3 regions of the Rhizobium sp. P1_E6 genome follow, and region 1 is predicted to be linked to each of the others. Evidence: predicted binding sites of a transcription regulator. Region 1 holds the regulator's gene; each other region holds the start of a gene.
What was found. The regulator LexA, encoded in region 1, represses DNA repair genes until DNA is damaged. The targets are predictions, from matches to a motif close to TGTTCNNNNTGTGTTCNG.

Region 1 (4,208 bases):
CGTCCTCGGTGCCGTCGTACTTTGCGGGTATGGCCGGCCGAAATTGCGGGCGACGCTCTCTGCTCTGCTTCTCTTTGCCGGCGGAATGCTTTCGGCACAGGTCGAAACATGGCGGGCGCAGACCCTGATCCTCGATTCAGCCGTAACGACAACGGTAACAGGCAGGATCGAGCGCCGCGAAGGCGACGGGCGGGGGCGCTGGCGTTACATTCTTGACGTCACCGGAACAGACGCGCCGCAGATCAAGCGTCCGCCTAAACGCATTACAGTGCTCGTGAGAGGCGCCGCGCAGCCTTTCGAGCTTGGCGACGTCATCGAGGGCAGGGCGCGTCTCACGCCTCCGGCAGGCCCCGCACTTCCCCACCTGAATGATTTTGCTTTCAGTGCCTATTTTGACGGCATCGGCGCCAACGGCTTTTTCTATGGCGCGCCGAAAAAGCTTGCCTTGCAGCCACAGCAAGCGGGCTCGGTCGGTGAGGCGACACTCGAATGGCTCTATCGCCTCAGGAGTGGCATCGGCGATCGCATACGCTCCACCCTGCCGGGCGATACCGGCGCCTTTGCCGCTTCGCTTGTCACCGACGAGAGACGGGCGATCTCGGATGACACGACGGACGCGCTGCGGCAGTCCGGCCTTGCCCATATCGTCGCGATCTCCGGTCTCAATATGGCGCTTTCCGCCGGCATCTTTTTTGTCGGCCTGCGCGTCGTCCTTAGCCTTTTTCCCGGCATTGCCCAGGCGTGGCCGACCAAGAAAATCGCGGCGGCCGGTGCGCTCGCGGCGGTGACGGCCTACTATCTGATCTCCGGCTTTGCCGTCTCCGCCGAACGTGCCTTCATCATGATGGCCATCATGCTGGTTGCCGTCTTCTTTGACCGGCCATCGATCAGCCTCAGAAACGTGGCGCTATCCGCTCTTGTGATCCTTGCGATCTCGCCATCGGAGGTGCTGGGGCCGAGCTTCCAGATGTCCTTTGCCGCAACACTTGCCCTGGTCGCCGGCTACGATCTCTGGAAAGGCCGGCCGATGTGGGAGAATGTCTTTGCCAACCTGCCGGTCATGAAGCCCCTCTTCGTGGTCGGCGGTTTCTTTGGTGGCATTTTCCTGACGTCGCTGATTGGCGGCTTCTCTACCGCGCTGTTTTCGATCGAGCATTTCCACCGGCTGACAGCCTATGGCCTGCCGGCAAATCTCGCGGCCATGCCGGTGATTTCCTTCATCGTCATGCCGGCTGGGATGCTGGCGATGCTGCTGATGCCCTTTGGCCTGGACGGCTGGGCATGGCATGTGGCAGGCTTCGGGCTGGATCTGGTGATTACAATCGCAAAGACGGTATCGAGCTGGGGTGGCAATATCGATGTGGGCCGTTTGCCGGGTTGGTACTTCCCGACGGCTGTTTTCGGTTTTCTGCTGCTGACCCTCCTCAGAACTCGACTGCGGCATATCGGAACGGCAATCGTCGCTCTCTCCACGCTTGCTGTCGCGGCGCTGCCATCAGAGGCAATGCCCGACATCGCCATTGCCGAAGACGGTAGCCTCGTTGCTGTTGTCGATGGAGAGGCGATAGCTTCGAACCGCGAAAAGCCACCCGCCTTCATCTTCGAACAATGGCAGCGGGCGCTTGCCATCGAAGAGCACAGGAAGCCAGTCATGCTGGAAGCTGCCAACAGGCCCACTGCGCCCGAAGGCAAAAGACTGCAGCTCTCGCGGGATCAACAGAATGAAGCCAGAGAATCGATAAGACGTGTCGCGATCGGTTCGCCGTCACGGTTCTCGTGCCTGAAAGGTGCCTGGTGCGCCATCATGCTCGGCAATGGAAAGAAACTGACGGTTATCGACAATGCAGCCTATCTGGGCCCTGCCTGCGATACGGCCGATATCGTCGTCACCCCTGTCCGTCTGCGTCTTGACGGCTGCCGATCCGGAGCTCTGCTCTTTACCGGCGAAACATTGCGCAAGACAGGCTCGATCGAGCTTCGTTTCACAGATGGCGGAGTTGCGGTTGCCGCTACATTCGACGCATTACCACGGCCCTGGATGCGCCACCGTGCCTATGACTGGCGTAGCGACACATTCGCTGATGTTGACCGGTCACCGGTCAGTGATAGCGACGAATGAGGCCGACGAGCTTGCCCTGGACCTTGACGCGATCCGGCGGGAAAATGCGGGTCTCGTAAGCGGGGTTTGCGGCTTCGAGCGCAATCGATGCGCCCTTGCGGCGGAAGCGCTTGAGCGTCGCTTCCTCTTCATCGACGAGTGCGACGACGATGTCACCCGGATTGGCCGTGCTACCGTTGCGGATGATGACGGTATCGCCATCGAAGATGCCGGCTTCGATCATCGAGTCGCCACGAACTTCGAGCGCATAATGTTCGCCGGAGCCAAGCATATCGGCGGGAACGGTGATGTCATGGGTGTTGTTCTGGATTGCCGAAATCGGCACGCCGGCAGCGATGCGCCCCATGACCGGCACGGAAACCGAATTGCCGTTGTCGGCCGCAGGTGCTGACTTTGCCGCGGCGGGAGGCGCAACAGGTTGCGGCTTGCCGAGGCTGCCTTCGATGACGCTTGGTGAAAAGCCGCGCCTTGGCTGTAGGCTCGAGCTGTAGGCTTCCGGCAGCTTGATGACTTCGAGCGCACGCGCCCGGTTCGGAAGCCGGCGAATGAAGCCGCGTTCTTCGAGCGCCGTGATCAGCCGATGAATGCCGGATTTCGAGGCCAGATCCAGGGCGTCCTTCATCTCGTCGAAAGATGGCGGAACGCCGGATTCCTTCATCCTTTCATGAATGAAAAGAAGAAGTTCCTGTTGTTTGCGCGTGAGCATCGGCGTGTGACCCCAGTATTGAAACAAATCCAGAACGGACACTATATGTTCCATATGTGTTCCGCAAGTGGCTAAATTTTCGTAAAATTTCTCCCCATTGTGTTGAGAATTTTATTTTTGTCGGCGCCCGGCCCGTCCGGCCTTGCTTCGTAAGGCTTGTTGAAGCACATCTCCTTGTGATTGCTGGAGAGTAGCTGATGACCCAAGACACGCTTGCGATCGATCATCTCGTTTTGCCGGTTACCGATATCGCCCTTGCACGCGAGAGGTTAGGCAAGCTGGGCTTCACCGTCGCTCCGGACGCGCGCCATCCCTTCGGTACGGAAAATGCCTGCGTTTTCTTCGCCGACAGGAGCTATCTCGAGCCGCTCGGCGTCGCCAGTGTCGAGGAGAGCGACAGGACGGCGCGTGATGGCAATGTCTTCACAGCCCGCGATCAGGCCTTTCGTTTTCGCTGCGGCAGCGAGGGCCTGTCTGCTATCGCCTTCAGTGCCGCGGATGCAAAGCATGAACATGCTCGATTCGTTAAAGGCGGCATTAGCGCTGGTTCTGTGTTGCAGTTCGAACGTCCCGTGAAAATGCCGGATGGCACGGAGAGCATTGCCGGCTTCCGGCTCGCCTTCGCCGGTGACCTCCGGGCACCGGATTTCTTTCTCTTCGCCGTCGAGCGCGTCAATCCGCTCCCTGCTGACCGCAGCGCGCTCGAAGCTCACGTCAACGGCGTAACCGGAATTGCCGAGATAGTTCTAGCCGCGCCCGAGCCTTCGGCCTTCGGCGAATTCGTCCGTGGCGTGGCAAGAGCCGACGCCGCAGATGAGACCGGTTTTGGGGTGAGAGTTGCTCTGGCAAACACAAAAATCAGTCTGATGAACCCGGCGGGTCTGGAGGCCTATTTCGATCTGGCGACGCCGGACACCGATCGCGGCCTGCGTGGGCGGGCGATCCTTTTCCATGCGGGCGATCTTGCCGTGACAGAAGCGCATTTGGCTGCTAACGGGGTGACCTATACACGCAAGGGCAACCGTATTCTGGTGAAGCCCGCGCCCGGCCAGGGCGTGCTCTTCGCCTTCGAGGAAACATCATGAGCTCCAATACCAATTCCCAGGTGACGGTCGGCGAGGGCGCCGGTAAGGTCACCTTCTCCAATACCGGCCGCTTGTCGCTGATCGCCGGCGCCTGCGAAATGGAAAGCCGCGACCATGCGTTCATGGTGGCCGGCACATTGAAGGAACTGTGCGCCAAGCTCGGCATAGGGCTTGTCTACAAGACGTCTTTCGACAAGGCCAATCGCTCTTCGTTGTCGAGCAAACGCGGTGTCGGCCTTGAGAAGGGGCTGGAAGTATTCGCTGATCTCAAGAAGGAACTCGGCATTCCGGTTCTCAC
Region 2 (4,208 bases), on a different contig from region 1:
CGAGCTTGCCTGCCGCTCGGTGCGGCCGGCCAGTTCATCCGCCCCCGTGCGCATCTCCTCGGAGCCTGCACGGACGGCCATCGAGTTGCCGCCGATCGCCGTCATCGTTTCGTTAAGCGTTGAGAGCGCCTCGTTGAAGTTCACGCGCAGGCTTTCGAGCTCGCTCGGGAAGCGGGTTTCGATCTGATAGGCCAGATCGCCGCTTGCCAGATGATGAAGCCCTTCGTCGAGTGCCGTGACGACGTCCTGCAGGCTGCGGGCTTCGGCTTCGCGCTGCGCAAGGTTCTCCTGGCGTTCGCTTTCGGCCTGCGCACGCGTTTGCTCGCTCACTGCTTCGAGTTCGCGGCCTTCGATCAGCGATTGCTTGAAACGGCCAAGCGCCTTCGCCATCGTGCCAATCTCGTCCTTGCGGTTCTGGCTGCCGATCTCGACTTCCAGCTTGCCGTCAGCGACTTCGCGTGTCACGCCCGCAAGGCGGGCGAGCGGCGAGAACAGAAAGTTGGTGATGAGCCCCGTGGCAACAGCCATGATGACGAGAACGCCGATGCCGATCCAGGTCAGCAGCGTGGCGATCTCGATGGAGCCGGCATTCAATTCGCTGAGCAGCACGCTTTCGACGACGAGGAACCGGTCACCGCGATAGTCGATGCCGCGCACATAAGCGCGTGCCACACCATCGGCGCGATCGAAATCCGCAACTGTCATCGCCGAGCTCGCTAGCGCATCCTTCACAAAGGTGAACTGCGCAGTATCGAGCGTCGCAAGCCGGCCGGACGCATTAAGACCGACGGCCGAGCCGTCACCTGAAATGATCGCCGCCTGTGCCGTGCTGCCGGACACGATACCCTTCGCTAGAATGCCGGTGACGACGTCGTCGCGCACCTTGAACAGCATCAGACCCTTCGCCTGGCCGAGCTTGACGATCGGCACGGCATAGAAGATCGCCGAGTTGCCGCTGCCCGCATCGACGCGCAGACCGGAGAAGGCCGTCGGCGCGGAATCGTCGGTTGCCTTCGCGGTATTCTCGATCGCCTTGGCATAGGCGATGCCTGATCCGGTGGCCTTCCAGGCGTCGGACTTCAGGTTTTCGGCAAAGTCGTCGTTCTTCTTGTAGGAATAGAGCACGGTGCCGTCGAGATCGACGATCAGCAGATCGCTGAAGGCGGTATCAGTGAGATCGCGGGCCACCTCGCCCTGCGTCTTCTCGTGGCTCGAATAATAAAATCCGCTCGGCCCCTCGGGCTTGGTAAGCTTTTCGCGCTGGTCGGCCGGATTCGGGTTGTTCGTGATAAATACCTTCTTCAGCTCGCCCCGCGCATCGCCGGAGCTCTTCTCCATCGTCTTCCAGCCGCTTTTCAAATTAGTGATCGACATCTGCAGCGCTTCGATGCGCGCTATGGAGGTCGCCTGGTTCTCAAGCTGCTCGAACTGATCCTGCAGCATGTCGCCGCGGAAGATCAGCACACTCTCCTTCGCCTTCAGTGCCTGCTCGTCGGAAACGCGGCTGCTGGCGAAATAGGCGAGGACGTCAATCACCGCGACCGAAAGCGTGGCCAACAGGATGAAGGTGGCAATCACCTTGAAGGACAGGGACTGAAATCTCTGAGCCATGAAAACGAACCCTTCCGGAACGGCGCACCAGTCGGGAAAATCGCCGGCCAGTTGACCTGTAAACAGAACATCGGAGGCTTAAGCCCTGCGGAAGCCGGCCCCTCTCACATTTGATGGACCAGAATTCATGCATCCGGTTTAATTCCCGGTAAATGCCGTACCGAAAACAGGGCGCGTTTTCGCTTTGTTCACATATCGATGGCACTTATTTCGCCTCCGCTATAGGGTGAGCCATGCAAAACACGATTCGCATCATCGGTATCGATCCCGGCCTTCGCCGCACGGGATGGGGCATTATCGATACGCTCGGTAATTCGCTGCGTTTTGTTGCCTCGGGAACCGTCACCTCGGATGGTGACATGGATCTCGCCTCGCGCCTCTGCCAGCTGCATGACGGCCTTGCTGAAGTCGTTCATTCCTACAAGCCGGACGAAGCCGCCGTCGAACAGACCTTCGTCAACAAGGATGCGGTAGCGACCCTGAAGCTCGGCCAGGCTCGGGGTATTGCCATGCTGGTGCCTGCCCGCGCCGGCCTGCCGGTGTCGGAATATGCACCGAACGCCGTAAAGAAGACCGTCATCGGCGTCGGTCACGGCGAGAAGAAACAGATCCACATGATGCTGAAAATTCTCATGCCGAAAGTCGAATTCAAGGGCGACGACGCCGCCGACGCCTTGGCGATCGCCATCTGCCATGCCCATCACCGCGGTGGAAACCGTATGCGCCAGGCGATGGCCGGCTGATCTTTCGCTCGATATCATTTCACCCGAAACCCATCCCTGACGGAACAAGATCATGATCGGCAAGCTGAAAGGCACTATAGACGAGATCGGCGATGACTATGTGCTCGTGGATGTGCACGGCGTCTGCTACGTCGCCTATTGCTCGGCGCGCACGCTCTCGAAGCTCGGTTCCGCGGGAGAAGCCTGCGTGCTCTTCATCGAAACCTATGTGCGCGAGGACCAACTTAAGCTCTTCGGCTTCCAGACGCAGCTCGAACGCGAATGGTTCAATCTGCTGCAGAGCGTGCAGGGCGTCGGCGCGAAAGTAGCGCTCGCGGTGCTTTCGACCCTGACACCTCCCGAACTTGCCAATGCGATCGCCCTCCAGGACAAGACCGCCGTTTCACGCGCCCAGGGCGTCGGTCCCAAGGTCGCGATCCGTATCGTCACCGAGCTCAAGAACAAGGCACCTGCCTTTGCCGGCGATGCGATCAATATCGGCCTCAAGCAGGAGATCGGCGAAGGTGTGGCCGCAGCCCCCGTTGCCGACGCCGTTTCAGCCTTGACCAATCTCGGCTATTCGCGTGATCAGGCAGCCAATGCGGTTGCCGCCGCCATGAAGACCGCCGGCGAAGATGCGGATAGCGCCAAGCTGATCCGTCTTGGCCTGCGGGAACTTTCGCGCTGATGGCCCCGCAGGGTGTCAACGCAGGCCGCTTGGTGTATGGACTTGAGCAAGCTTCGAACGGAAATACCCTATGACCGATGCCCGCCTGATAACGCCTGAAAAGCGTGGCGAAGACCTGGATACGACGCTACGCCCGCAGTCTCTGGACGAGTTCACCGGCCAGGCGGAAGCGCGTGCCAATCTCAAGATCTTCATCGAAGCCGCCAAAAACCGCGGTGAGGCGCTGGACCATGTCCTCTTCGTCGGCCCACCCGGCCTCGGCAAGACGACGCTGGCGCAGATCATGGCAAAGGAACTCGGCGTCAACTTCCGTTCCACCTCCGGCCCTGTTATCGCCAAGGCCGGCGATCTGGCCGCATTGCTGACCAATCTCGAAGAGCGCGACGTTCTCTTCATCGACGAAATCCATCGCCTCAACCCGGCGGTCGAGGAAATCCTCTATCCGGCGATGGAAGATTTCCAGCTCGACCTCATCATCGGCGAAGGCCCGGCCGCCCGCTCGGTGAAGATAGACCTGTCGAAATTCACCCTCGTTGCCGCCACCACCCGCCTCGGCCTGCTGACCACGCCGTTGCGCGACCGTTTCGGCATTCCTGTGCGCCTTTCCTTCTACACGGTGGAGGAACTCGAGCTGATCGTTCGCCGCGGCGCCCGCCTGATGGGCCTTGGCATGACCGATGACGGGGCCCGCGAGATCGCGCGGCGCGCCCGCGGCACGCCGCGCATCGCCGGCCGCCTGCTGCGCCGCGTGCGCGACTTCGCCGAAGTCGCAAGGGCCGAAGCCGTCACCCGCGAGGTCGCCGACGAGGCGCTGACCCGCCTGCTGGTCGACAATGTCGGCTTCGATCAGCTCGACAAGCGTTACCTCAATATGATCGCCGTCAATTTCGGCGGCGGCCCGGTCGGCATCGAAACCATCGCCGCCGGCCTCTCCGAGCCGCGTGACGCGATTGAAGACATCATCGAGCCGTATATGATCCAGCAGGGTTTCATTCAGCGCACGCCGCGCGGCCGCGTTCTGACCGCAATCGCATGGAAACATCTCGGCATGCAGCCGCCGAAGGATATGGAGGCTGCGCAGTTCGGGCTGTTCCGGGAGGACGATTGATTGATCAGCCGGCGCGGCTTTCTCAAACTCATGGGCGGCAGCTTCGCAGGCCTCATGGCGCTCGGCGGGTATGCCTTCG
Region 3 (4,208 bases), on a different contig from region 1:
TGGCTGCGCCGCGCCGCAAAGAGAGCCGCTCCGTAGGAACCTACCTCAGAAACGCTCTATATGATGCAAATGGTGTCCCGCCCCCTGTGGTTCGCAAAGACGAGGCGGATATCGCACTGGAGTTTACTCCTCCAGCATTCCCCCATTCACGTCTCCCACGACGCCGTCCTTGCGGAGTGGCCGGAAGCTCAGTCGGTGTAGGGTGCACGGCCCGTGCTTCTCGATGCCGGAACGATGCTGCGCCGTGCCATATCCGACATGAGCGGCAAAACCATATTCGGGAAACACCAGATGCGCCCGCGCCATCATTCGGTCGCGCGTAACCTTTGCCACGATGGAGGCGGCCGCGATCGAAACGGATCGCGCGTCACCCTTCACCACGGCCTGCCCAGGGCAGTCGAGCCCTGTCGGCACATCCAGCCCATCCGTCAGCACATAACCTGCCTGTATGGCAAGGCCGCAGATCGCGCGGCGCATGGCGTCAAGGCTTGCCTTGCGGATATCGGTTTCGTCGATGCGTGTGGAGCTGGAGGAGGCGATGGAGACTGTTGCGGTCGCAAGAATTTGGACGAACAACTCCTCGCGCCGCTGCGCCGAAAGCTGCTTGGAATCGTTAAGCCCCTCGGGGATACGCTTGGGATCGAGGATCACGGCTGCAGCAACGACAGGTCCGGCAAGCGGTCCGCGTCCGGCCTCATCTGCGCCCGCGACAGGCCAGTGGCCAGCCTTGCGGGCTTTCAACTCAAGCCGGAAATCCGGCACGAGGGGGACCTCTTCAAAGAGCAGAGGAGAATCGGGTGACGTGCGACGTTTCATGCGGTTGAACCTCGCACGCCAACCCGATTTCCTGCAAGCCCCCGGATCAGGGCGGCGACGGCCGGGGGCGGTCCGGCGGATGGTGCGGTCAGGGCCATCCGCGGGAATTGCGCAAGGCAGAAGACGCAGGGCAGGTCTTCCTTCACGCCTTACGCAAGCTCATAAGCAATTCCAGCAAAAGTGCGCAGCGGTTTCGCGTCCGGAATTGCGTGAAAACAATCAGTCAGAGCAGCGAAAGCTGCACGCCGCTGCCATTGGGCGGCACAAACAAGTCGTCGCGCAGAGCAAGGCTTCGACGGGTCAGCCCAAGCCGCTTTGCCGCCATCTCGAAACGGCGGGCGATCTGCCAGGCATAGGGTCCCGCACCCTTCATGCGCTTGCCGAACTCTGCGTCATAATCCTTGCCGCCGCGCATCGAGCGCACCAGTGACATGACATGGCGATAACGATCAGGGTAATTCTGCAGCAGCCAGTCACGGAACAGCGGGCTCACCTCGAGCGGCAGCCGCAGCAGCACATAGCTCGCTTCTTCAGCACCCGCCGCCTTGGCGGCATCGAGGATGCGTTCCAGCTCGTGGTCGTTGAGCGCGGGGATGACCGGCGCGGCCATCACTGACGTGCGCACGCCAGCTTCGGAAAGCATACGGATCGCCTCCAGCCTGCGCGTCGGTGTCGATGCCCGCGGCTCCATAAGGCGCGCAAGCTTGCGGTCGAGCGTCGTCACCGAAATGCCGACACGAACGAGGTTCTTTGCCGCCATCTCCGTGAGGATATCGAGGTCGCGCAGGATCATCGCCGACTTGGTGACGATCGCCACGGGATGATTGGCCTTGTTCAGCACTTCGAGGAGCTGCCGCATGACGCGCCATTCCTTCTCTATCGGCTGATACGGGTCGGTATTGGTGCCGATCGCGATGACGCGGACCTTATAGCCCGGCTTGGCGAGTTCGCGCTCCAGAAGCTTCGGCGCATCCGGCTTGGCGAAGAGCTTGCTTTCGAAATCCAGCCCTGCCGAAAGACCCATATAAGCATGCGTCGGTCGGGCAAAGCAGTAGATACAGCCATGCTCGCAGCCCCGGTAGGGGTTGATCGATCGGTCAAAGGAAAGATCGGGAGACTCATTGCGGGTGATAGCGGTGCGTGGCTTTTCGATCTGCACTTCGGTCCTGAAGGGCGGCAGTTCTTCCAGGCTCTGCCAGCCGTCGTCGAAGGTCTCGCGCTGCATGGGCTCGAAGCGGCCGCTGGGGTTCAATCCCGCGCCACGACCGCGCCGTCGGTCAACCTCGATGCGCAGCCCGGAGGTCGCGATCATCGCGTCGGCAATATCTGCCGTATTGGCAGGCGCAAATGCGTCCTGCCCTGCAAGGGACTCTGGTCTCATCGGATTCTCCAGCGGCGGAAAACGCTCGATCCCGCTCGTTTTGATGATTAAATTCCTATCCGCAAAACGTGAACAATACAAGAACAAAATGGGGAAAGTCGCGCTGGCAAAATTTTGTGCGGCGCTCTATAAACAGGCAATGTTGACCGTCGTTCTTGAATGCCAGGATCAGGAACCTGAGCTGGCCCAGACTCTATCGGCATTGGTGGCAGGCGCCGTGGAAGGCCTCGTCAGCGATGTGGTCGTGCTCGATCACGGCTCGCGCGACGGCACCTCGCGGGTGGCGGATGCAGCCGGCTGCCGTTTCCATTCGCAGTGGGATATCAAGGATATCATCCGTTCAGCCCGCGGCGAATGGCTGCTCTTCGTCGAGCCGGGTGCGAGGCCGCAAGCGGGGTGGATCGATGAGGTCTCGGAATATGTGGCGTTGAACAAGGTCCCCGCACGCTTTACCGCCTCGCGCGGCTATCGCCGCCCCTTCTTCCAGCGAGTCGGTCGTGTTAGGCCGCCACTGGAACTCGGCCTGCTCATTCCGAAGAAACTTGCCATTTCAGCCGCAACGAGCGGCATGCGCCTTACCGAATTCGTCAAGGCACAGAAGCCGCACCGGCTCTCCAGCGAATTGATTCCCTCGTGGGTCGCCCGCGCTGCGCGGTAGCTGCTGTATTCCTCGACATTGCGAAAAGATGGCGCCCAATAGGGTTTCGCGCTATAATTTGGCTATGGCGCCGCCGAAGCGCCTCGCTTCGTAACGGATGGCCATGGATGCCGGTGAACGGCGGAACAGGTCAGCGAAAATCTCCTCTTCTGCCGGGTTCCCGGCGAAAGGAGGTGCGTCATGCTACGCGATATGGTCCACGGCCTGCTGGCGGTCATGTTGACGATGTTGGTGATCGCGCACCCGCATCCGGCAGCATCGCAGATGATGCGCAGTTGCGCAGGCCGATCCGAGATCGTCAATTTCCTGAACAGCAATTTTGCTGAAAAGCTCACGGCCGTCGGATTGATCGACCAGAACGCCGTTCTTGAGGTATATGCCGCCGAAAGCGGCACCTGGACGCTCGTCGTCACGGATGTTCACGGCATAAGCTGCGTGRTGCTGTCTGGTGACAGCTGGGAAACGATGCCCACCCTGCCGGGCCTTGCGACATAGGGAATGCCGCACTTGTAGCCGGTCTATTTCGTCGCGCCGCGCTTCAGGTGCTCGCCCAGACGCGGCATGATCTCCACGAAATTGCAGGGCATCTGCCGGTAGTCGAGCTGCGCCTTCAAGATGCCGTCCCACGCGTCCTTGCAGGCACCCGGCGAGCCCGGCAGCACGAAGATGAAGGTGGCATTGGCGACACCTGCCGTGGCGCGCGACTGGATCGTCGAAGTGCCGATCTTGTCGTAGGAAATACGATGGAACACGGCCGAAAACCCGTCCATCCGCTTTTCGAAGAGCGGTTCCAGCGCGTCGGGCGTCACGTCGCGACCGGTGAAGCCGGTCCCGCCCGTGGTGATGACGACGTCGATCTCCTTGGCTTCAGTCCAGGCGCGTACGCGTGCGGTGATCCTCTCGCGGTCGTCAGGCACGATATCGCGGTCGACCAATTGATGCCCGGCTTCCGCAATCCGTGCCACCAGCGTATCGCCGGATTTGTCGTCAGCCAGCGTGCGCGTATCCGAAACGGTCAGAACCGCAATGCCGAGGGGTACAAAAGCTCGTTTTTCGTCCAGGCCTGCCATCATGCACCTCCTGCGAAAGTCTCCGTCGACTGGAAATACCAGTCCGGGCGGGCCGCGTGAAGATGCTCAGCGGCGCGCAGCGCAGCAACGGGTGTCTCGAAGATGCCGAAGCAGGTCGCGCCAGAGCCGGACATGCGGGTGAAAAGCGCGCCTTCTGCCGCGAGCATGTCTGAAATCTCCGCGATTTCGGGAACCATTTCCCGTGCTGGCAGCTCAAGATCATTGCGTGTCGCCCGTATGGCTTCCATCCAGTGCGGCGTCTTCATCAGGACCAGCGGAGGAT

Region 2: a site for LexA is predicted at 1,786-1,803, ahead of ruvC (crossover junction endodeoxyribonuclease RuvC). Genes of this name have one in related genera too.
Region 3: a site for LexA is predicted at 2,266-2,283, ahead of AC1D35_RS09865 (PA0069 family radical SAM protein). Genes of this name have one in related genera too.

Annotation. Positions count from the first base shown of each region.
Region 1 is NZ_JBFUBG010000028.1:2,795-7,002, forward strand. It holds gene AC1D35_RS15935 (ComEC/Rec2 family competence protein) at 1-2,119, shown strand, start outside; gene lexA (transcriptional repressor LexA) at 2,100-2,825, opposite strand; gene AC1D35_RS15945 (VOC family protein) at 3,023-3,910, shown strand; gene kdsA (3-deoxy-8-phosphooctulonate synthase) at 3,907-4,208, shown strand, end outside.
Region 2 is NZ_JBFUBG010000058.1:27,759-31,966, forward strand. It holds gene AC1D35_RS23395 (methyl-accepting chemotaxis protein) at 1-1,611, opposite strand, end outside; gene ruvC (crossover junction endodeoxyribonuclease RuvC) at 1,845-2,354, shown strand; gene ruvA (Holliday junction branch migration protein RuvA) at 2,407-3,021, shown strand; gene ruvB (Holliday junction branch migration DNA helicase RuvB) at 3,092-4,129, shown strand; gene AC1D35_RS23415 (metallophosphoesterase) at 4,130-4,208, shown strand, end outside.
Region 3 is NZ_JBFUBG010000013.1:67,951-72,158, forward strand. It holds gene AC1D35_RS09860 (ribonuclease HII) at 124-816, opposite strand; gene AC1D35_RS09865 (PA0069 family radical SAM protein) at 1,040-2,197, opposite strand; gene AC1D35_RS09870 (glycosyltransferase family protein) at 2,337-2,855, shown strand; gene AC1D35_RS09875 (hypothetical protein) at 3,036-3,350, shown strand; gene moaB (molybdenum cofactor biosynthesis protein B) at 3,374-3,925, opposite strand; gene AC1D35_RS09885 (4-(cytidine 5'-diphospho)-2-C-methyl-D-erythritol kinase) at 3,925-4,208, opposite strand, start outside.